DNA from 3 places in the Rhodoferax sp. GW821-FHT02C08 genome. Region 3 is predicted to be linked to each of the others. Evidence: predicted binding sites of a transcription regulator. Region 3 holds the regulator's gene; each other region holds the start of a gene.
The links. The regulator sigma-54, encoded in region 3, starts transcription at its own class of promoters, with help from an activator protein. The targets are predictions, from matches to a motif close to TGGCANGNAANCTGCTTT.

Region 1 (7,806 bases), on a different contig from region 3:
TCGTCGGCCACCTGGTTGAGTTCGGGGGTGAAGAACTGGAAGTTGTTGCGTCCGCGCTCCTTGGCCGCATACATGGCCACATCGGCGTGCTTGAGCAGGGTTTGCGCATCCTTGCCGTCTTGCGGGTACAGCGCCACGCCCATGCTGGCGCCCATCTGGAAGGCACGGCCCTGCAGGTGCACCGGCTGGTTGATCTGCCCCAGCAGGCGCTGCAGGTGCGAAATGACTGAGTGGGCCTGCATATGCTCGTTCAGCAGCAGCACAAACTCGTCGCCACTGTGGCGGGCCACCGTGTCCGAGGCGCGCATGCAGGCGCGGATGCGCTGCGCAATCTCCACCAGCAGCTGGTCGCCCGCGTCGTGGCCCAGGCTGTCGTTGATGAGTTTGAAGTGGTCCAGGTCGATGAACACCACGGCCAGGAAATGCCCCAGGCGCTCGGCATGGGATATAGCGGGCGCGATGCGGTCGCGCAGCAGGTTGCGGTTGGCCAGGCCGGTCAGCGTGTCGTAGTTGGCCTGGTATTCGAGCTGCTCCAGCTGATGTTTGCGTTCGGAAATATTCTGCACCGTACCTTCGAAGCAGATGAAGGCGCCCTGGCTGTCATAAACGCTGCGGGCGTTCTCGGAAATCCAGATCTTGCTGCCGTCGCGCCGGTACACCTCGGACTCGAAGTTGCTGACCTCGCCGTGCGCGGCCATCAACCGGGCGAAGCGCTCGCGCCGATGGGGCTGCACATACAGGCGGCGGTCGATGTCGGACAGGTCGGCGATCAGCTCCTCTGGAGTGGCGTAGCCGTAGAGCAGGGCCAGTGCCGGGTTGGCGGCGATGTAGCGGCCATCCAGCGTGGTTTGGAAGATGCCTTCGCGGGCGTGTTCAAAGATTTGCCGGTAGCGCAGCTCGGCATGGGCCAGGGCCTCCAGCGTCAGGTGGACGTCGGTCACGTCCTCGATGAAGCCCTCCAGCACCAGCTGATCGGCCTCGTCCGTGACCTGTATGCCTTGCTCTTTCACCTTGCGGATTTCTCCGCTGCGGGTGGTGATGCTGTAGTACACGGTGAAGCGCTGGCTCTGGGTAATAGCGGCGCCGATTTCCTGGCGTACCCGGGCGCGATCGTCGGGGTGGGTAATGGCTTCCCAGGTGATGTGTTGCGGGTCTAGCAGCTCGTGCGCGCTATAGCCGCACAGGCGCGTGCAGCCCTGGCTGACGAAACGCATGGTCCAGCGACCGTCCGGTAGGCAGCGGTAGGCCATACCTTCCAGGTTGTTGACCAGTGTGTCCAGCACCCGGTGCAGATTGACGGGCTTTGCGGCATGCACGGTCGCCTGCTGGGCTCGGGCAAATGGGGCTAATACGGGTGTCAAAGTGGATTCGGTGTTTGCAAAAACCAAGTAGTCCTCAGCCAAGCCGACCTGTGTGTCTGGTGTGCAGAGGGTCTAGGGCGCTGCAGCTAGGTCTGTTTCCGCAAGCCCTGTGCCAGCCTTGAAAATCGCTATTGCTACTTATTTGATAGCTGTAAGGTCATATGCAGATTGCGCCATGGCCTTGTTTCATTATGAAACAAATTGGCACTGGGTTGGTGCATTCCACCGGTTCAGCCCAGCAGCTCGGCCACATCGAGTATGCGCTGGGCCACTTCCACCAGCTTCATGCTCTTGTCCATGGCGGCTTTGCGCAGCTTGTCGTAGGCTTCCGGTTCGGTGATGCCCTGGCGCTGCATCAGCAGGCCTTTGGCGCGGTCTATGATCTTGCGGTTGTGCAGCTCGGCCTTGTGTTCATCGCGCTCCACGCGGGTCACGGCCAGCTCGGTGCGCAGGGCCTGCTCGTGTTCGAAGCGGGCCATGGCCACGTCGAGTATGGGGCGAATGCGGTCGGCCGACAGGCCGGCCACGATATAGGCCGACACACCCGCGGCCACCGCATCCTTGACATGCGAGGTGTCGCCGTCATTGGTAAACATGACGATGGGGCGGGGGGCATTGCGCGTGGCCATCACCACATGCTCCAGGGCATCGCGCGCCTCGCTCTCGGCGTCCACGATGATCATGTCGGGTTGCAGCTGGGCCAGGCGCTCGGTCAGGAACACGTCGGCGGGCAGGCTGGCGATCAGGTTGTAGTTGTTTTCCAGCAGTCCGATGCGCAGTGCACGTGAGCGATCGGCTTGCAGCAACGCATGGCTGTCCGACGGGTCCAGTATGTCCAGATCCGGGGCAATGACCACGATACGCAGGGAAGGGCTCATGGCGGGAAATACGCAAGATTTGCGCCAATAAGGTGCACGGCGGTTGGAAAGCAGGGGTCACCTGGGAACACGTTCTAAACTCCAGCGTTTGGTTGCTGTGCTGAAAAAGCGAGAGGTCTATTGTGCTGGTACTAGGTATTGAATCATCCTGTGATGAAACCGGGATAGCGTTGGTGCGTGCCGAGGGCTCGGATTTGCCCGTGTTGTTGTCACACGCTCTGCACAGCCAGATCGAGATGCACCAGGCCTATGGCGGCGTGGTGCCCGAGCTGGCCAGCCGCGACCATATCCGCCGCGTGCTGCCGCTGACCCAGCAGGTTCTGGCCGAGTCGGGCCAAAGCCTGGTCGATGTGGATGTGGTGGCATACACCCGTGGCCCGGGGCTGGCCGGAGCCTTGCTGGTGGGTGCGGGCGTGGCCTGCGCGCTGGGTGCGGCACTGGATAAGCCCGTGTTGGGCGTGCACCACCTGGAAGGGCATTTGTTGTCACCGTTTCTGAGCGCCGACCCGCCGGAATTTCCTTTTGTCGCGCTGCTGGTCTCTGGCGGCCATACCCAGCTGATGCGCGTTGACGGCGTGGGCCGTTACGAGATGCTGGGCGAAACCATTGACGATGCCGCTGGCGAGGCCTTTGACAAGTCCGCCAAGCTGATGGGCCTGGGCTATCCCGGTGGCCCGGCCTTGTCACGCCAGGCAGAACAGGGCGACCCAGCTGCATTCAAGCTGCCACGCCCCTTGCTGCACAGCGGCAATCTGGATTTTTCCTTCGCCGGTTTGAAGACTGCGGTGATGACCCAGGCAAAGAAGCTGGGCGACGATCTGGAATCACGTAAAGCCGATCTGGCCGCGAGTACCCAGGCGGCGATTGTCGAGGTGCTGTGGAAGAAATCGGTTACAGCCTTGCAGCGTACTGGCTTGCGCCGCCTGGTTGTTGCTGGCGGCGTGGGGGCCAACAAAGCGCTTCGCACCCAGCTGAATGCTGTCTGCGCCAAAGCCGGCGTGCGCGTGCACTACCCCGAGCTGCACCTATGCACCGATAACGGAGCCATGATTGCCATGGCCGGCGCCATGCGCCTGCAGTCCGGCCTGCAGGCGGCCACGCGAACCTATGCGTTCGACGTGAAACCGCGCTGGCCTTTGGACAGTCTTTAGTCGCTTTTATCAGCCTTAGTTGATGGTCAGGGTGGACACATTGCTGACCGGCGCCTTCTTCGCCAGCTTCAGCGTTAACACACCGTTTTCCAGCTTGGCGTCGCTGGCCGACACGTCAATGTCCTGCGGCAATTCGTAGGCCGCCTTGTATTTGCGGGGCGCATCGGGCAGGCTTTCCAGTCGCACCACGTTGCCTTCGATGCCGATGGACAGCTGCTCTTTGGCGATGCCGGGCACGTCGAATTGCAGGGTGTAGCTGGTCTCGTCCTGGGTCACGTTGTGGCTTGCTTGGGCTGCGCTGGCATGGTTTTCTTCAAGCAGGCGATGCAGTGCGCGCAGGCTGTGTGCTGGGCGCACGAAGCGGGCAGATGCGGGGATGTTGGTGGCAAAAAACATGAGGTAGCTCCTATTACACTGCGCGGCCCTCACAGTGATTGCCGCATGGACAGCATCTGTGTGCATCCGGTTTTTTTTCAAGGAAATTTCGCCATGTTTAAGTTTCGCCGCCAGCTCTTGAAATTTCTGGGAGCGTCTCTATGCGCCCCCGCGCTGGTGCGGGCCCAGGGCGCTGCGGCGCCCATCAAACTGGCCCAGATCGAGGCGTTGAGCGGCCCGTTGGGCAACGGCGGCGAGGCCGTTTTCCGCAACCTGGTGTGGGCGGTGGAGCGCGTGAATGCGCGTGGTGGCGTCAAGTTGCCCGACGGTAAGCACCCGCTGCAGCTGGAGCGTTACGACAGCAAAGGCCAGAACGAAGAGGCCTTGTCGGCGCTGCGCGCGGCCATCGACGACGGCGTGCAGATCGTTATGCAGGGCAATAACTCGGCTACGGCTGCGGTGTTGATTGATGCCATCAACAAGCACAACGAGCGCGAGCCTGGCAAGCGCGTGATTTTCCTGAACTACGCGGCAGTGGACCCCACGCTGACCAATGAGAAATGCAGCTACTGGCATTTCCGTTTCGACGCTCACACCGATATGCGCATGGCGGCGCTGATGTCGGTGTTCAAGGAAGACGCGGCAGTCAAGAACGTGTACATCCTGGGCCAGGACTACAGCTTTGGCCAAACCGTGGCGCGCGAGGCCAAGCGCCAGCTGGCCATTCAGCGCCCCGATGTGCAGGTGGTGGGTGATGAGCTGCACCCCCTGGGCCGCATCAAGGACTTCGCGCCCTATGTAGCCAAGATCAAGGCCAGCGGCGCCCAGGCCGTCATCACCGGTAATTTCGGCAACGACCTGACTCTGCTGGTTAAGGCTGCACGTGAGCTGGGCTTTGAAGGCAAGTTCTACACCTTTTACGGCAACGCCCTGGGCGCACCGGCAGCACTGGGCGAGGCGGGCGTGGGCAAGGTGATTGCCGTGGCCGACTGGCTGCCAAACGTGCCTGGCGCGCAGAGCGAGGCTTTTGTCAAAGCTTTTCGCCAGCGCTTTCCCAAGCCGTCTGAAGACTATCTGCACATGCGCATGCAGCTCATGGTCGAGGCGTTGGCCCAGGCCATTGAAAAAGCGGGCACTATGGATTTAATAGCTGTCGCCGCAAAGCTGGAGAGCGCCAGCGTTAGTTTGTATGGCCAAAGTGGCAGCATGCGCGGGGTGGACCACCAGTTCCAGCAAAACCTTGCGGTAGGCATCATGGACCGGCTGGGCGCGCCGGGTGTGAAGTTCGACGTGGAGGGCTCAGGTTACGGCTTTCGCGTTATCAAACAGATCAGCGCGGCCCAGGCCGAAATGCCCAACAGCTGCAAGATGCAGCGCCCCAGCTAGCCGGTGTAGCCCGCGCAGGCCCCGGCATTCGGCCGGCCTTTGCATTCGCGCAGCAGACGTTTGTCGCGTTCGGCCGTGCTCTCGGCCGAGCCGCGGTGGATGCGCTCTTGCGAGGATTCGCCCGTGGTCTGCTTCTTTTTGGTCTTTGCAACGCCCAGAGGTGCGGCAGCGGCCAGAGTCGCGGCTAGTGCATAGCAGGCGAGGGTGCGCAAGCGCATGGAGGGTCTCCTGGAAATGGGGCGGAGTTCATCATAATCAGGACTCCATCTTTTCCACCTATCTCCATGCGCCAAGACATCCTGAATCTTGAGGAATCCAAAATCCGTGAAGTTGCCAATGCAGGCATGGGGCGCAGTGATGTGCTGGCCTTCTGGTTTGGCGAGAGCGACGAGGTGACGCCTGATTTCATTCGCCAGGCCGCGATCGCCTCTTTGCAGCAAGGTGAAACGTTTTACTCTCACAACCTAGGTTTGCCTGAATTGCGTGAAGCTGTGGCCGGCTATATGAGCCGCTTGCACGGTTCTATAGAGGTGAACCGCATTGCCATGACATCGGGCGGCGTGAACGCACTGATGCTGGCCATCCAGATGTTGGTGGACGCGGGTGACGAGGTGGTCGCAGTGACGCCGGTGTGGCCCAACCTGACGGCCCAACCTGTCATTCTGGGGGCGCAATTGCGCTGCGTGGCCTTGCAGCCGCAAGCCGATGGAGCCTGGGCCTTAGACATGGCGCAGTTGCTGGCGGCCATTACCCCAGAGACCAAACTGCTGATCCTAAATGCACCCAATAACCCCACTGGTTGGACGCTGACAAGAGCCGAGCAGCAAACCATCCTTGACCATTGCCGCCGTACGGGCACGTGGATACTGGCCGATGAGGTGTACGAGCGCCTGTACTACGAACCCAGTCCGAATGGCTGCGCCCCCAGCTTCCTGGATGTAGCCGAGCCGGAGGATCGCTTGATAGTGGTGCACAGTTTTTCCAAGAGCTTTTTGATGACGGGCTGGCGCCTGGGTTGGCTGGTGATGCCTGCCAGCGCAACGCCGCATATGGGTAAATTGATTGAGTTCAACACTTCCTGTGCCAGTGTCTTCGTGCAGCGCGCGGGCATCCAGGCTTTGCAGCGCACCGATGAGATCACCCCGCGCGTAGTGGCACATCTAAAGCAATGCCGTGACACCCTGGTACCCCTGCTGCAGGCCGTGCCCGGTGTGCACGTGGCACCTGCCAAAGGGGGCATGTATGCATTCTTCAAGCTTGAAGGCCATGACGACTCCTTGGTGACCGCCAAACGCTTAGTGGCAGAGGCTGGCCTGGGGCTGGCCCCCGGAAATGCGTTTGCACCACAGGCCCAGGGATGGTTGCGCTGGTGTTTCGCGTCGCAAAATCTGCAGAGATTGGAGCAGGGGGTGGAAAGACTCAAAAAGTGGGCTATAATTTGAGGCTTGCTGCAGCATACAAATAGTTTGAATCAGCAAGCGACAAGAACACAGTTCAAGTCAAAATAAGCTGAAAATCATGTTATAATTCAAGGCTTGAAACGCGGGGAATAGCTCAGTTGGTAGAGCGCAACCTTGCCAAGGTTGAGGTCGAGAGTTCGAGACTCTTTTCCCGCTCCAAATTGGTAAAAAGGGAAGCAATGCTTCCCTTTTTTATGTGTGGTTTGGGCGCGATAACAAAGCGGTTATGTACCGGATTGCAAATCCGGCTAGCCCGGTTCGACTCCGGGTCGCGCCTCCAAAAAGCTTGGTCTGGTTTTCCAGATTAAGAGCAAAAAGTCATGCTATAATGCAAGGCTTGAAACGCGGGAATAGCTCAGTTGGTAGAGCGCAACCTTGCCAAGGTTGAGGTCGAGAGTTCGAGACTCTTTTCCCGCTCCAAATTAGTAAAAAAAGGAAGCTATATGCTTCCTTTTTTTACGTCCAAATTTGTTGTGTAAATAAGCGCTTGTGTATCGGACAGCCTTTCTGGGTGGCTTGTTCGTTTCTGCCGGCACGCCGTTTCAGTGCGATCTGAATGTCTCGCAAGAGTGGTTTTTGTTGCCAAGCTCGGGTGCTGGGCTTGCGATAGCAGAGTACAATCCAAAGGCTTTTCAGCACTGGCGCAAAGAAACAGAGGCGTCCAAGGTATTTGAGGTTCTACCCGCAATACCCTTACCGGCACTGACTGGTAGTCGCCTCTAGATCCGGCCCTGTCAACCATCACGTTGCCGGGGCTGTTTTGTTTCAACGTGCAAGTGCGTTGCGAAGTAGGCTCGGTGGTGTAATTGGTAGCCACAGCAGACTTAAAATCTGCCGACGCAAGTCGTACCGGTTCGATTCCGGTCCGAGCCACCATCTCTTATTTCACGAAGTCTCAAACACACCCGAAAAGCAACGACTCCAGTCTAAGGTTTCGTTTTTTCTCCGAAATGGAATTAACAGAGTCGCCTGTTCGGTTGTGCCAGTCGGACTCGCGTGAGAGCCCAGTCCACGACTAAATTGAAGCGCTCTTAAGACGCACCGACGTATGCCGGTACTGTCGTCGCCGGAGGTGTGTTCCTGCTGCGCTCGCAGCGTACGATGCCGTCGATCATCACCATGCCGACGCCGGGCAGGTCGCCGAGCTGCACGCTGTCCAGCAGGTCGCGGCCGGCCGAGTGCTGGGCCTTGTCCA
Region 2 (7,806 bases), on a different contig from region 3:
AGCCAAAGCCGCCGGCACGGCAGCAGTTGATCCGGACACCGCGCTGGCCCAGGTCGCGGCCAGCAGCCGCCTGACGGCCATCGTGAAGAAATTCAAGCCCTCGGTGCTATTGATTTCCGGTTGCCAGGACAACCAGACTTCGATGGATGGCGACCACAACGGCGCCTTCACCGAACAGGTATTGAAGGTCTGGAACCACGGTGGTTTCATCGGCAACTACGGCCAGTTCTACGCCCGCGTGAAAGCGAATATGCCCCGCGCACAGTCACCTAACCTGTTCACGCTCGGCATAGCGGGCAGGTTCCTGGCGCAAACGCCGTTTTCAGTCTGAAAAAAAGCGCCTCGGGAGGCGCTTTATTGATTCTCTGGTTTAGGCCACTTTTTTCTTCAAAGCTGCCGTGTCCAGACACAGCTGGGTGATGCGCCCCCAGTCGCCGGCTTTCATGGCATCCGTCGGTACGATCCACGAGCCGCCGACGCACACGACGTTGGGCAGAGCCAGAAAGTCCGGCGCGTTCTGCAAGGTAACGCCACCAGTGGGGCAGAACTTCACGTCAAAAAATGGACCACTCCAGGCCTTCAGCATGGCCGGGCCGCCCGCTTGCATGGCAGGGAAAAACTTCAGCTCGGTAAAGCCGTCTTCCTGCGCCATCATGACCTCGCTACCAGTGGCCACACCAGGCAACAGTGCCAAGCCCAGATCGCGGCAAGCCTGGCCGACCGCGCGGGTGTAGCCCGGGCTGACGCCAAACAAGGCGCCTGCCTTGACCGCTGCTGCCGCATCCGCCGCACTGCGGATGGTGCCCGCACCGATCACTGCTTCAGGGACTTCCTTGGCGATGCGCTCTATGCATTCCAGCGCCTGCGGTGTGCGCAACGTGACTTCCAACATACGGATGCCGCCCGCCACCAGGGCGCGCGCCAGCGGCACGGCATGGGCGACGTCGTTCAGCACGATCACCGGGATCACCGGCGCGTCTTCCATGACCTGGCGCGCCGTCCAGCGGCCGTTTGCGTTCTTGTTTACATCCATGTGAGAGCTCCTTGTTCTGCAGTCAGGGCATTGCGACGCATGCCCGAAAATAATTCACGGCCCATGCCCAAGCCATTGGCCACGCGCAAGGCTTCAGGCATGGTTGCCAATGGCCGCGCAGCCCATTCATCATCAGGCACCAGGGCCTGCAGGGTGCCAGCAATCGCATCCAGGCGCACCACGTCGCCATCCAGCAACTTGGCCAGCGGGCCACCGGCCAGCGCCTCGGGAGAGACGTGGATGGCCGAGGGCACTTTGCCCGATGCACCACTCATGCGGCCATCGGTCACCAGCGCCACCCGGTAGCCTTTACCTTGCAGCACGGCCAGCGGTGGCGTCAGTTTGTGCAACTCTGGCATACCGTTCGCCTTCGGGCCTTGCCAACGCACCACACAAACCACGTCCCGGTTTAGTTCTCCGGCATTGAAGGCCACATGAAGTGCCTCTTGCGAATCAAACAGGCGCACCGGCGCTTCGATGACATAGCGGTCTTCCGGCACGGCGGATGCCTTGATGACGCTGCGCCCCAAGTTGCCCTGCAACAGCTTCAAACCACCTGTTGCACTGAACGGCGCACTGGCTGGACGCACGATGCTTGTGTCCTTGGACGGGCCTGTAGGTTCCCACTGCAGGCTGTCACCGGCTAGTACCGGCACGCCTGTGTATTCACGGATACCACCGGCGCGCACCGTCAACACGTCTTCATGCATGAAACCGGCATCCAGCAGCTCGCGGATGATGAAGCCGGGGCCGCCTGCGGCCTGGAACTGGTTCACGTCGGCACTGCCGTTGGGATACACATGCGAGAGCGTGGGCACCACATCAGACAATGCGCTGAAGTCGTCCCAGTCGATCACAATGCCGGCTGAAGCGGCTACCGCGACCCAGTGAATCAAATGGTTGGTGGATCCGCCGGTGGCCACCAAAGCTACCATGGCATTGACGATGCAGCGCTCGTCCACCACCTTGCCAATGGGGGCGAAGCGTTTGGATTTGACGGCACTCAGCACAGTACGGGTCGATTCGCGGGTCAGTTCATCACGCAGTGCGCCGCCGGGGGCCACAAAAGCCGTGCCGGGTACATGCAGACCCATGGCTTCCAGCAGCATCTGGTTGCTGTTAGCGGTACCGTAGAAAGTGCAGGTGCCGGGCGCATGGTAGGCGGCAGATTCCGCCTCAAGTAGCTCGGCACGGCCAACCAAACCTTGGGCCGCCTGCTCGCGCACCTTGGATTTGGCGCTGTTGGACAGGCCGGATGGCATCGGCCCCGCAGGCACAAAAACCATGGGCAAATGGCCAAACTGAAGCGCGCCAATCAGCAGGCCTGGCACGATCTTGTCGCACACACCCAGCATCAGGGCGGCATCGAACATATCGTGGCTGAGAGCGACCGCAGTAGCCATGGCAATGACATCCCGGCTGAACAGGCTCAACTCCATTCCCGGCGTGCCTTGCGTCACGCCATCGCACATAGCGGGCACGCCGCCAGCGACCTGGGCCGTGGCGCCATGCAGGCGGGCTTCGGCCTTGACCAACTCCGGGTATGTGAGCAGCGGGCTGTGGGCCGACAACATGTCGTTGTAAGCGGTCACGATGCCGATGTTCAGCGCTTTTTCGGCAACCACCTTGAACTTGTCATTGTTCGGCATGCCGGCAAATGCATGGGCCACGTTGGCGCAGCCCATGCGTTCGGCACCGGGCTTGCGCTGTGCAGCGGCCTCAAGGCGTTCCAGATACGCGCTGCGACTAGGCCCGCTGCGTGCGCGAATGCGGTCTGTGACCGCGCTAACGGTGGGGTGGAGTTTCATGTTTTTTGGTAACAAAATTACAACCTCCATGGTACCCCTTAACTGCAATTTTGTACCGCCCCGCAGTTACCAGTGGGTTACGAACGCCCCAGGGCAAACCCTTGGCCGCAACCTCACCACAGGCCTTATTTGGAGCCCAATTTGCGGTACAGCGTATTGCGGCTGACGCCCAGTTGGCGCGCCGCTTGGGACACATTGCCGTCGCATTGCTGCAGCACCCGCTCCATGGTTCGCACCGCCTGCGTATGCAAGCGGCCGTCGTCAATTTCATCTTTTTGCGGCGTGGACACGCGCACATCCTGGACAAAATCGTCAGGCAAATGCTGCCAATCGATCACGCTCTCGCCGCTATCTAGCAGCGCACAGGCGGTGCGCAAAACATTCGCCAGCTGGCGTACATTGCCTGGCCAGGAGAATGCAGCAAAAGCCTGCGCCACTACGGGAGCCAGCTGTACCGCCTGGCCTGGCGCCAGCGACTGCAGCAGCCGCTCGACCAGGGCTGACTGGTCACTGCGTTCGCGCAATGGGGGCAGCAACAACGTCAGGCCGTTGATGCGGTAGTAAAGGTCCTCCCGAAAGCGGCCTGCCTGCATTTCTTCCCGCAGGTTGCGATGCGTGGCGCACACCAGTGCAAAGTCCACGGCGACCGACTTGCCGCCGCCCAAGGCCTGTACCTCGCGCTCTTGCAACACGCGCAATAGCCGAGCCTGGAAAGCCAGCGGCATATCACCCACTTCGTCCAGTAACAGCGTACCGCCCTGCGCCTCACGCAGGCGGCCAGGCGAACCCTCACGACGGGCTCCGGTAAAAGCACCTGGCAGGTAGCCAAACAGCTCGGCCTCGATCAAGGACTCAGGCAAGGCCGCGCAATTGACCGCCACAAAAGGCCCGTCCTTGCGTGGACCGGCCGCATGTACGGCCCGCGCAAACACCTCTTTACCCACCCCAGATTCGCCCTGCAACAGCAAGGGAATCAGCTTGCCGGCCACGCGGCGCGCCTTGTCCAGGGCAGCTCGAAACATGCAGTCACCGGTATCCAGGGCTTGCAATGGGTCGGTGGCAGGAAGGCTCTTCGGGAGCAGATTACCCGTAATGCTGACCGCACGCACACGCCCGCCGTCCACACGCAACCAGAGCGGCCGCCCGTCGGGGCTGCGCAATTGGCGTGCAGTGCCAGCAATAGGCAATATTTCATGCGCCAATGGCCACACCGACTCAAGCGGCACCCGGCCCATATTGTCCCGGGGCAGTCGCAGCCATTGCAGGGCCGCGGTATTGGCGCCCAGAATCCAGCCCTCTTCAGACAAGGCCAATAGGCATTCGGTCACCGTTCCTATGCCTTCCAGCTGGGTATGGAAGCGCAGCCTGATCTGGCCGGCATAACGGGTTTCAAATAGCTTGTGCTCGATCATGCGGGCCGCTGACCGTACCAGGCCCAAGGTGTGCGGGTGGTAGCCACGGTGGTCACCAGAAATATCCAGTACGCCCAGCAAACGTCCAGCGGGGTCGTGTATGGGTGCTGCGGCGCAGGTCAGAAAACCATTGCGCTCAAGATAGTGCTCACTGGCATGGACCACCACCGGAGACTGCTCCGCCATGGCCATACCAATGGCATTGGTACCCCTATATTGTTCGTGCCAGGTTGCCCCCGGGCGTAAGGCCACGCGGCTGGCCCGGTCCAGGAAATCGTCATCGCCCAGGGTGTGCAGCAGCATGCCGCTGCCATCAGCCAACACCACCATGCAGTCGCTGTCACGGGTTTGCTCAAAAACAAACTCCATCACCGGCCGGGCGTGGGCCACCAGCTCACGTTGGTGTTCCAAGGCCCGGGTCAGTTGCGCCGAAGATGCATGGGGCGCCCCCGGTGTACGCCCGCTGGCTTGCAAGCCAAAGGACAGACTGCGCCCCCAGGAGCGCGCCAGCCTGTCGCCCAGCAGCTCCTTGGGGATATCTCCTTGGTTCAATAACTGGCGCCGTGCCTGTCGCAGGGCCAGCGCGGGCGTTCTAACGGTACTGTGTCCGGAATCCATGGTCTGTCTCCTTGCCACGCCCGGTACGTGCCGGGTGCAGTCATGTAGTGCCACTGTAGTGAGCTGGCGCATATGTGCAAGCGGTTTAACACAAGCCTGGTTGTGGCTGCTCCATTTTGGAACACCTGTCCCACAACAAGCTGACAACTGCAGGCCCATTGAGTGCGGCGTACCGCTACTTTCGCGCAGGAAACCGGCTTTCACGGCCCACAAAAGCATGTGGCACACACCCTGCACTACTTGCTGCGCACTAACTTGCAAGTGCTCAATAACCCAAAAGGAGACATCCATGCTTTATCCCCATCCCGGCAGCGACAATGCCCCCGTACAGTTCAAAGCGCGTTATGACAACTACATTGGCGGCAAATGGGTTGCCCCCCTCAAAGGCGAGTACTTTGACGTCATTACGCCTATTTCTGGCAAAGTATTCACCCAAGCCGCCCGGTCGGGTCCAGAAGACATCGAACTGGCCTTGGATGCCGCGCATGCCGCGGCTGATAGCTGGGGCCGCACCTCGGCTGGCGAGCGCTCCAATCTGCTACTGAAGATCGCCGATCGCCTGGAAGCCCACCTGGAAAAGCTGGCCTACGCCGAAACCGTGGACAACGGTAAACCCATCCGCGAAACTCTGAACGCGGATATTCCGCTGACCATCGACCATTTCCGCTACTTTGCTGGCTGCCTGCGGGCCCAGGAAGGCGCTTTGAGCGAGATCGACGAAAACACCATTGCGTACCACTTCCACGAACCCCTGGGCGTGGTGGGCCAGATCATTCCCTGGAACTTCCCTATCCTGATGGCCGCCTGGAAGCTGGCGCCCGCCATAGGGGCCGGCAACTGCGTAGTGCTCAAGCCGGCCGAATCCACACCAGTCAGCATCATGGTGATGCTGGAGCTGATCGCCGATCTGCTGCCAGCGGGTGTGCTGAACGTGGTGAATGGCTTTGGCCGCGAAGCCGGCATGTCGCTGGCCACCAGCAAACGTATTGCCAAGATCGCCTTCACCGGCTCTACCGCCACAGGCCGGGTGATCGCCCAGGCTGCCGCTACCAATTTGATCCCGGCGACGCTGGAGCTGGGTGGCAAGTCGCCCAATATCTTCTTTGCCGACGTGGCTGACGCAGACGATGACTTTTTCGACAAAGCCATCGAAGGCTTGGTGCTGTTCGCCTTCAACCAGGGCGAGGTCTGCACCTGCCCATCGCGTGCCTTGATCCACGAGTCCATCTACGACAAGTTCATGGCCCGCGTGCTGACCCGCGTCAAAGCTATCAAGCAAGGCAGTCCGCTGGACACCGACTGCATGATGGGTGCCCAGGCGTCCCAGGTGCAGATGGACAAAATCATGTCTTACATGGATATCGGCATCAACGAAGGCGCTGAACTGCTGGTGGGCGGTCAACGCGCAACCATGCCAGCCGATCTGGCTGGCGGCTACTATGTTCAGCCAACCCTGTTCAAGGGCCACAACAAGATGCGCATCTTCCAGGAAGAAATTTTTGGCCCGGTGCTGGCCGTGACCACATTCAAGGATGAGGCTGAAGCCTTGGCGCTTGCCAACGACACGCCATACGGCCTGGGAGCCGGCGTTTGGAGCCGTGATGGCGGCGTGGCCTACCGCATGGGCCGTGCCATCAAGGCCGGCCGGGTCTGGACCAACTGCTACCACGCCTACCCTGCCCACGCGACCTTTGGTGGTTACAAGGAGTCAGGCATAGGGCGTGAAACCCACAAGATGATGCTGGACCACTACCAACAGACCAAGAACCTGCTGGTGAGCTATAACCCCAAGAAGCTGGGCTTCTTCTAAGCCCCTACCTGCAGTAGCCCAATCGCCGCTGCAGGGTCTGAAATTAAGCCGCCCATGGATGGCCATGGCGGCTTATCAGGCTTGGTTCGGCGGCACAATCCAAGCCATGAGCCTAACTACTACCCAGCTTGCCGATCTGCGTAAAAGCTACGAGCGCGCAGAACTCAATGAAGAGGCATCTCACGCAGACCCGCTACAGCAATTCGAACAGTGGCTGAACGAGGCTGTAGACGCCCAGGTACCCGAACCCAATGCCATGACCCTGGCTACGGTGGCACACAATTTGCGGCCATCGACCCGTATCGTGCTGATCAAAGGGTTTGATGCCCGTGGCATCGTTTGGTACACCAATTACGAAAGCCGTAAGGGCCAAGAACTGGCGGGCAACCCCTATGCGTCCCTGCAATTCCACTGGGTGGAGCTGGAGCGTGTAGTACGTATAGAAGGTGTGGTGGAAAAGGTCAGCGATGCCGAAAGCGACGCTTATTTCCAAAGCCGCCCGCTGGATTCCCGGTTGGGTGCATGGGCATCCCCCCAATCACAGGTGATTTCCGGCCGCAGTACCCTGGTGGCCAATGCCGCCAAGTACGGCGCGCAGTTTCTTTTGAACCCGCCGCGCCCTCCCCATTGGGGCGGCTACCGCCTGCAGGCCGATCGCTGGGAGTTCTGGCAAGGACGCAAGAGCCGGCTACATGACCGCCTTCGCTATACATTAGATAGCAACACCCGCTGGATTCGCGAGCGCTTGGCGCCTTAAATATTTATAAGTCTGCAGGCATGTCATCCTCGCGCCCGCCTCCGGTCAAACCTATTCCCTGGCTCTTGCCGGGTGAACCCTTTCCACCTGTAACACAGGCCTGGGGTCCAGCCGATCCTGCCCCTGGCCTATTGGCTGCGGGCGGCGCGCTGGATGTAGACAGTCTGCAGCGCGCCTATCGACAAGGTATTTTTCCCTGGTTCAGCACGGGCCAGCCCATCCTGTGGTGGAGTACCGATCCGCGCATGGTCTTGCACACCCAGGAGTTTCGCCTGCACCGTTCGCTGCGCAAGACTCTGGCACGCTTCGTCCGGACGCCGGGCTGCGAGATCCGCATAGACCATGCCTTTGCGGACGTCATCCGGGCC
Region 3 (7,806 bases):
GCCGCCTGTGCGTGGCCACACCCGCTTTTCTGCAGCGCTTTGGGACGCCGCAGCACCCCAGTGAGTTGGCGCGCTTTGCCTGTCTGGCCTTGTCCAGCGAGTCGTCACAGACGCGGGGCTGGGCCTTCCAGCTGCCGGTGGCGGGCGGTGACAAGGATGCGGTTGAACTGTTCTATACCAAGCCCAGCGGCCCGCTGGCCTGCAGCGACGGCCAGGTCTTGCATGACTGGTGCCTGGCCGGCTATGGCATTGCCTGGCGCAGCACCTGGGAGGTGGAGGCCGAGATTGCCAGCGGCCAGCTGGTGTCGGTGCTGGACGCCTTTGCTGCGCCGCCGAACGGCATCTACGCGGTGTTCACGCAGCGCAAGCACCTGCCGCTAAGGGTGCGGCTGTGGATCGACTTTTTGAAGCTGCACTATAGCCAACCGGGCTTCTGGACGAGTGCAGATCGCAGCGGACGGGCCTGAAAACACAAAAACCCGGCGAACCGGGTTTTTGACGGGGAGGGCGGAGGTTCAACCCTTCAGACAGTCGCTCATGAACTTCTTGCGCTCGTCGCCCTTCAGTGCCTTGGTTTTGGCGTCGGCGTTGCAGGTCTTCATTTTTTCCTGTTGCGTGGGCTTGGCATCTGCTGCGGCTGCAGGTGCATCGGCGCTCAGGCAGGCTTTTACGGCAGCCTTGTATTCATCGCCTTTTTTGCCCTTGGCTTCTTTGCTGCAGGCCGACATCTTGGCTTGCTGGGGCGTGGGCTCCTTGTCGGCAGCGTGGACCAGGCCCATAGACAGAGTCAGACCCAGGGCGGCGACGAGAGGTAATAGTTGTTTCATGCAGGCTCCAGAAGAAGAGGTTGTGGGGTAAATCCTGTGCGCAAGGTCCGAAGACGACTGGATTGCAACCCATAACGCCGCAATGCGCAAGCCGGATGACGCGAGGGGTGGGCACCCCCCGGTAAAATCCGGCCATGCTCTCAGTCAAACACGAATTGCTCGCGGCGCTGGCCGTCGGGCTGGAAAAAATTGCCCCCGGCGCTGGCGCCAAAGCCGCGTTCGAGTCCCCCAAAGTGGCCGCACACGGCGATTTCGCCTGCACCGCCGCCATGCAGCTGGCCAAGCCGCTCAAGCTGAACCCGCGCCAGCTGGGTGAAAACCTGCGCGTGGCCCTGCTGGAGCAGCCGGCGTTCGAAAAATGGGTCGAGGCCATCGACATCGCCGGCCCGGGCTTCATCAACATCAAGCTCAAGCCCGCTGCCAAGCAGGAAGTGGTGCGCGAGGTGCTGTCCGCTGCTGCCAGCTTCGGCGTGCAGCCCAGCAACAACCAGCACATCCTGGTGGAATTCGTCTCGGCCAACCCCACCGGCCCGCTGCATGTGGGCCATGGCCGCCAGGCGGCGCTGGGCGATGCCATCTGCAACCTGTACGCCACCCAGGGCTGGGACGTGTACCGCGAGTTCTATTACAACGACGCCGGCGTGCAGATCGCCACCCTGGCGAACAGCACGCAGCTGCGTGCCAAGGGCTTCAAGCCCGGCGACGCCGAGTGGCCTAGTGGTGAAAATGCGGCCGCCTACAACGGCGACTACATCGGTGATATCGCGCAGGACTTCCTGGCCGGCAAGACCGTCAAGGCCGACGACCGCGAAGTCACGGCCTCGGGCAAGGTGGATGACCTGGATTCCATCCGCGAATTCGCCGTGGCCTATCTGCGCCGCGAGCAGGACCTGGATTTGCAAGCCTTCCAGGTCAAGTTCGACAACTTCTACTTGGAGTCCAGCCTGTACACCAGCGGCCGGGTGGACGCCACCGTCAAGCGCCTGCAGGAAGCCGGCAAGACCTACGAGCAAGACGGTGCGCTGTGGCTGCAGTCTACCGACTACGGCGACGACAAGAACCGCGTCATGCGCAAGACCGACGGCAGCTACACCTACTTTGTGCCCGACGTGGCCTACCACATCGCCAAGTGGGAGCGGGGTTTCACCAAGGTGGTGAACATCCAGGGCACCGACCACCACGGCACCATCGCCCGGGTGCGCGCCGGCCTGCAGGCGGCGAATGTGGGCATTCCCCAGGGCTACCCCGACTACGTGCTGCACACCATGGTGCGGGTGGTGCGCGGCGGCGAAGAGGTGAAGATCTCCAAGCGCGCTGGCAGCTATGTGACGCTGCGCGACGTGATCGACTGGACCAGCAAGGACGCGGTGCGCTTCTTCCTGCTGAGCCGCAAGCCCGATACCGAATACACCTTTGACATCGATTTGGCGCTGGCCAAGAACAACGACAACCCGGTGTACTACGTGCAGTACGCACACGCCCGCATCTGCAAGATGCTGCGCGATTGGGGTGGCGATGTGGCGTCGCTGCAGGGCGTGGACCTGTCCAGCCTGCTGGTGCCGCAGGCCCAGACGCTGATGCTGCAGCTGGCCAAGTACCCCGAGATGCTGACAGCCGCTACCGAAGGTTTTGCCCCGCATGACGTGACCTTCTACCTACGTGAGCTGGCCGCCAACCTGCATAGCTACTATGACGCCGAGCGCGTGCTGGTGGACGACGAGCCGCTCAAGCTGGCCCGCCTGGCCCTGGTCGCCGCCTGCGCGCAGGTATTGCACAATGGCTTGGCAGTACTGGGCGTGGATGCTCCGGAAAAAATGTAATTGACAGCAAGCATGACAAAACAAAAGCAAAGCGGCGGCACCATCCTGGGTTTCATCATCGGGGTGGTGGTCGGCCTGGGCTCGGCGCTGGCGGTGGCGGTCTATGTCACCAAGGTGCCGGTGCCGTTCATGAATGGCAAGACCCAGGCCAATGGCGCCGACCACGACGCGGTCGAAAGCCAGAAAAACAAGGACTGGGATCCGAATACCCCCTTGCACGGCAAAAACCCGGTGCGCTCTGCGGCGCCCGCGGCATCCGGCGCGGTGGATGCGGCGACTCCGCTGGTGGTGCCGCCACCGGCGCCAGCGGCGACTCCGGCCGTGGTGCCCACGCCACCAGCGGCCGTTGCGGTGAAGCCGGATGCCAAGCCGTCGGCCGCAGCCTCGGCCGACCCGCTGGGCGATCTGGCCAAGGTCAAAGCCAAGGCGGCTGCGTCTGCCACCGTGGCCACGGCACCTGCGCTGGCACCCACAGCCGAGCCGTTTGAGTACTTCGTGCAGGCCGGTGCCTACCGTACGCCCGAAGATGCCGAGGCCCAGCGTGCCAAGCTGGCCATGATGGGCATGGAAGCCAAGGTTACCGAGCGCGAGCAGTCCGGCCGCACCGTCTACCGTGTGCGCATGGGCCCGTACGCCAAGCGCGACGATGCCGAGCATGCCAAGGACCGGCTGGAAAGTGCCGGTAGCGAAACCACCCTGGTGCGCGTGCAGCGTTGACCAGTTCTCTTGAAGCTGGTGCTGCGCGCTGAACTTTTGCGCTCGGCACCGATCCGACCCCCCACAAGGAGTGATTTGCAATGAAACGTCGTGAGTTTTCGCTGGCTTCAGCGGGTGTGCTGGCTGGTTCCACGCTGGCCGTAGGTCATACCGGTAGCGCCCTGGCGCAGGGCAAGCCGCCCGTGGCGGGCACGGATTACCTGGTGCTGGACAAGCCAGTCGCAACAGAAGCCCCGGCCGGCAAGGTCGAAGTGATCGAGTTCTTCTGGTACGCCTGTCCGCATTGCAATGCGTTTGAGCCCACCTTGGTGGAGTGGCTCAAGCGCCTGCCCAAGGATATTGCCTTCAAGCGTGTGCCAGTGAACTTCCAGGACAGCTTCATCCCGCCGCAAAAGCTGTACTACACGCTGGAGGCTCTGGGCCAGCTGGACGCCCTGCATGGCAAGGTGTTCAACGCCATCCATGTGGAGCACCAGCGTCTGGACAAAGATGATCTGGTGATCGCCTGGGCCGTGAAGCAGGGTCTGGACAAAACCAAGTTCACCGAGACGTACCAGTCTTTTGGCGTCAGCACCAAGGTGCGCAAGGCGTCCCAGCTGCAGCAGGCCTACCAGGTCGCGGGCGTGCCCGCTTTGGGCGTGGCTGGCAAGTTCTACACCGATGGCAGCCAGGCGCAGACCATGCCGCGTGCATTGGCCGTTGTGGAATATCTGGTGGCCGAGCAGCGCAAGAAAGCCTGATCCCGGCATGGCCGGCAAGGCCGGAGAGATGAAAAAGCCCGCGTCAGCGGGCTTTTTTCTGGCTACGTCCAACTCGGGGTGAGGGGCCGTTACAATGAATTGCAAGATTCGTGCCTCTATGAAAATCAACACCCTACTCTCACTGCTCGTGGTTTGTTTCGTCGGTCTAGGCGGAGCGGCCCACGCGGAAAAAGCCGACAAACTCAAGCCTATGAATATCGAGGCGGACGCGGCGCGTTATGACGATCTGAAGCAGACCAATGTCTTTACCGGCAAGGTGGTGATGACCAAGGGCACCATCATCATCCGTGGCGCCCGCGTCGATGTGCGCCAGGATGCCGAGGGCAACCAGTTCGGCGTGGTGACGGCGGAGCCGGGCAAGCTGGCGTATTTCAAGCAAAAACGCGACGGCCTGGACGAATACATAGAAGGCGAGGGCGAAACCATCGAGTACAGCAGCAAGCTGGACAACGTGCGCTTCATCAAGCGGGCCATTTTGCGTCGTCTGGTCGGCAGCAAGGTGAACGACGAAATCACCGGCGAACTGATCGTCTATGACAACACCACCGATGTATTCACCGTGGACAGCGGCACAGCCGGCAGCAATCCCGGTGGCCAGAATGGCCGCGTACGCGCCATGCTGACACCCAAGGCTGCAGCGTCGGCCGCTAGCGGCACGGCAGCTGCCGGGCCCGCCCCGGTGCTACGTTCCACCAGCACGCTGGAGGGCGTGAAGAAGTGACGGCGGTGGTGGAGTCGGGAGAAAGCCGCCTGGAGGCGCGCCATCTGCAAAAAGCCTACGGCAAGCGCAAGGTCGTGAAAGACGTGACGCTGGCCGTCAAAAAAGGCGAGGTGGTCGGTTTGTTGGGCCCCAACGGCGCGGGCAAAACCACTTCCTTCTACATGATCGTGGGCCTGGTGCGGGCCGATGGCGGGCATATTTCCATCGACGGCCAGTCGGTGGAGCACATGCCCATCCACCGGCGTTCGCGCCTGGGCCTGAGCTATCTGCCCCAGGAAGCCTCGATTTTCCGCAAGCTCACGGTGGAAGAAAATGTGCGCGCCGTGCTGGAATTGCAGCACGACAAGGCCGGCAAGTCCCTCACCCGCGCCGAGATCGAAAAGCGCCTGACGGCGTTGCTGCAGGATTTGCGGGTGGAGCATTTGCGCGATTCGTCGGCCATGGCCCTGTCTGGTGGCGAGCGCCGCCGCGTGGAAATCGCCCGTGCCCTGGCCACCCAGCCGCGTTTCATTTTGCTGGACGAGCCTTTTGCCGGTATCGACCCGATTGCGGTGATCGAGATCCAGCGCATCATCGGCTTCCTGAAGTCGCGTGGCATCGGCGTGCTGATCACCGACCACAATGTGCGCGAAACGCTGGGCATTTGCGACCACGCCTACATCATCAGCGACGGCAATGTGCTGGCCGAGGGCACGCCGTCCGAGATCGTGGACAACGCCGATGTGCGTCGCGTCTACCTCGGCGAACATTTCAAGATGTGATGCTCCGATGAAGCAAGGCTTATCCCTACGCGTTTCACAGCATCTGGCGCTGACGCCCCAGCTGCAGCAGTCCATCCGCCTGCTGCAACTGTCCACCCTGGAACTGAGCCAGGAAGTGGACCAGATGCTGGACGACAACCCGTTTCTGGAACGCAATATGGACGAGGCTGCACGTGAGGAGTTCGGCTTGGCCCAGTCCGACACGCCGGTCAGCACAGGGGAGCGCGAGGCTGAAATTGCTACAAGTTCTGTAGCTGAATACGCAAGTGAATCCAGCGTAGAAGCCCCAAATGATGCCGAATCCCCTTTAACCGGCGGTGACGACACCAGCTGGGATGGCGATGGCACTTCCGAGATCAAACCCGACGACAGCGAATGGGGCGGCGATGCCCCGGCGCGCCAGAACAACCTGGGTGAAGACGGCGAGATGGACGCCACCGAGCTGGCCCGCAACCAGGAGTCGCTGACCAGCTTTCTGCACCGCCAGGCCCTGGCCCTGCGGCTGGGTGAGGTGGACCAGGCAGCGCTGCGCTTTTTGATCGAATCGCTGAATGACGACGGCTACCTGGAAGACGATTTCGAAACCCTGGCGCGTGGTCTGGCGGGCGACGACGCCGAGGCCGTGGAAGAGCTGGTACACCGCTTTACCGTGGCCCTGAGCCTGCTGCAAAGCCTGGAGCCGGCGGGCGTGGGCGCGCGGCATCTGGGTGAATGCCTGTTGCTGCAGCTGGAGGGTTTGCAGCCCGTGCTGGGCGATGACCCGGCGCGCAAGGTGGCCATGCGCATCTGCCGCCAGTCCATGGACCTGCTGGCCCGGCGCGATGTGAAGCGCCTGGCCCAGTTGTGCCGCGCCACCGAGACCGATATCAAGGCTGCCATGGCGCTGATCGCCCGGCTGGAGCCCAAGCCGGGGCGGCGCTTTGTCGATGTGGAGCGCAACATCGTGGTGCCCGACGTGATCGTGGTCAAGGTCGGGCGTGGCGCCCAGGCCCGCTTCCGGGTGCAGCTGAATGCCGAGGTCATGCCGCGCCTGCGCGTGCACGATATCTATGCCAATGCGCTGCGCCAGCACAAGGGCGGCGGCAAGGATTCGTCGAACAACGCCGCGCTGCAGCAGCGTCTGCAGGAGGCGCGCTGGTTCATCAAGAACATCCAGCAGCGCTTCGACACGATTTTGCGGGTCAGCAACGCCATCGTGGAACGGCAGAAGAACTTCTTCAGCCACGGCGCGCTGGCCATGCGTCCTCTGGTGCTGCGCGAGATCGCCGACGAGTTGGGACTGCACGAGTCCACCATCAGCCGCGTGACCACCGCCAAATACATGGCCACGCCCTACGGCACCTTCGAGCTGAAGTATTTCTTCGGCTCGTCCCTGGGGACGGAGACCGGCGGCAATGCGTCCAGCACCGCGGTGCGCGCGCTGATCAAGCAGTTTGTCTCGTCCGAAGACCCAAAGAAGCCGCTCAGCGACAGCCAGCTGTCCGACATGCTGAAAGAGCAGGGCATTGAATGCGCGCGTCGCACCGTGGCCAAGTACCGCGAAGCGCTGCGCATAGCCCCCACGAACCTGCGCAAAGCGCTGTAGAACATGCTCTCCCCCAGGCCGCGTGCACGGTATGCCGCAGCTGGAGGAAAGAGCTTCGCCCCCGCTTGCCCCAGGCTGCGTAGCGTGACACCATGGAAATAACGATATGAACCAACTCCAATTATTTTTACCCTGCGCCGCCGGCGTGGAAGAGCTGCTGGCCGAAGAGGTGCATGGCATTACCGGCCTGCAGGGCGAAGACCTGCGGGTGATGCGGGGCGGCACGCTGGTGCGCTCCTCCTGGCGCGACGCGATGCGGCTGAACCTGCACAGCCGCCTGGCGCAGCGCGTGCTGATCGAGCTGTCCAACACCGAATACCGCAGCGAAAAAGACCTGTACGAAGCCGCCAGCAACGTGGCCTGGGAGATCTGGTTCACGCCCAAGCAAAGCTTCAAGATCGAGGTCACGGCCCAGCACAGCCCGCTCAATTCGCTGAACTTCGCTGCGTTGAAGGTGAAGGACGCGGTGGCCGACCGCTTCCGCTTCAAGACCGGCGTGCGCCCCGACGTGAATGTGCAGTGGCCCGATGTGCGCATCTACCTGCACCTGACCACCGAGCGCGCCACCATCTACATTGACACCTCGGGCGACGCGCTGTTCAAACGTGGCTGGC

Region 1: a site for sigma-54 is predicted at 2,249-2,266, ahead of AC07VY_RS04610 (ANTAR domain-containing response regulator). Genes of this name have one in related genera too.
Region 2: a site for sigma-54 is predicted at 5,092-5,109, ahead of exaC (acetaldehyde dehydrogenase ExaC). Genes of this name have one in related genera too.

What each region holds. Positions count from the first base shown of each region.
Region 1 covers NZ_JBWKVR010000003.1:105,732-113,537, forward strand. Annotated here, with positions in the region: gene AC07VY_RS04605 (putative bifunctional diguanylate cyclase/phosphodiesterase) at 1-1,316, opposite strand, end outside; gene AC07VY_RS04610 (ANTAR domain-containing response regulator) at 1,592-2,239, opposite strand; gene tsaD (tRNA (adenosine(37)-N6)-threonylcarbamoyltransferase complex transferase subunit TsaD) at 2,359-3,390, shown strand; gene AC07VY_RS04620 (Hsp20/alpha crystallin family protein) at 3,406-3,786, opposite strand; gene AC07VY_RS04625 (branched-chain amino acid ABC transporter substrate-binding protein) at 3,880-5,151, shown strand; gene AC07VY_RS04630 (hypothetical protein) at 5,148-5,369, opposite strand; gene AC07VY_RS04635 (pyridoxal phosphate-dependent aminotransferase) at 5,436-6,593, shown strand; tRNA gene AC07VY_RS04640 (tRNA-Gly) at 6,694-6,770, shown strand; tRNA gene AC07VY_RS04645 (tRNA-Cys) at 6,818-6,891, shown strand; tRNA gene AC07VY_RS04650 (tRNA-Gly) at 6,956-7,031, shown strand; tRNA gene AC07VY_RS04655 (tRNA-Leu) at 7,403-7,487, shown strand; gene AC07VY_RS04660 (amidohydrolase family protein) at 7,643-7,806, opposite strand, start outside.
Region 2 covers NZ_JBWKVR010000010.1:10,393-18,198, forward strand. Annotated here, with positions in the region: gene AC07VY_RS13760 (caspase family protein) at 1-331, shown strand, start outside; gene eda (bifunctional 4-hydroxy-2-oxoglutarate aldolase/2-dehydro-3-deoxy-phosphogluconate aldolase) at 371-1,033, opposite strand; gene edd (phosphogluconate dehydratase) at 1,024-2,841, opposite strand; gene AC07VY_RS13775 (sigma-54-dependent Fis family transcriptional regulator) at 2,967-4,871, opposite strand; gene exaC (acetaldehyde dehydrogenase ExaC) at 5,161-6,681, shown strand; gene pdxH (pyridoxamine 5'-phosphate oxidase) at 6,788-7,438, shown strand; gene aat (leucyl/phenylalanyl-tRNA--protein transferase) at 7,459-7,806, shown strand, end outside.
Region 3 covers NZ_JBWKVR010000023.1:47,746-55,551, reverse strand. Annotated here, with positions in the region: gene AC07VY_RS21975 (LysR family transcriptional regulator) at 1-467, shown strand, start outside; gene AC07VY_RS21970 (PsiF family protein) at 516-827, opposite strand; gene argS (arginine--tRNA ligase) at 962-2,647, shown strand; gene AC07VY_RS21960 (SPOR domain-containing protein) at 2,660-3,364, shown strand; gene AC07VY_RS21955 (thiol:disulfide interchange protein DsbA/DsbL) at 3,445-4,104, shown strand; gene lptA (lipopolysaccharide transport periplasmic protein LptA) at 4,223-4,846, shown strand; gene lptB (LPS export ABC transporter ATP-binding protein) at 4,843-5,607, shown strand; gene AC07VY_RS21940 (RNA polymerase factor sigma-54) at 5,615-7,192, shown strand; gene AC07VY_RS21935 (THUMP domain-containing class I SAM-dependent RNA methyltransferase) at 7,299-7,806, shown strand, end outside.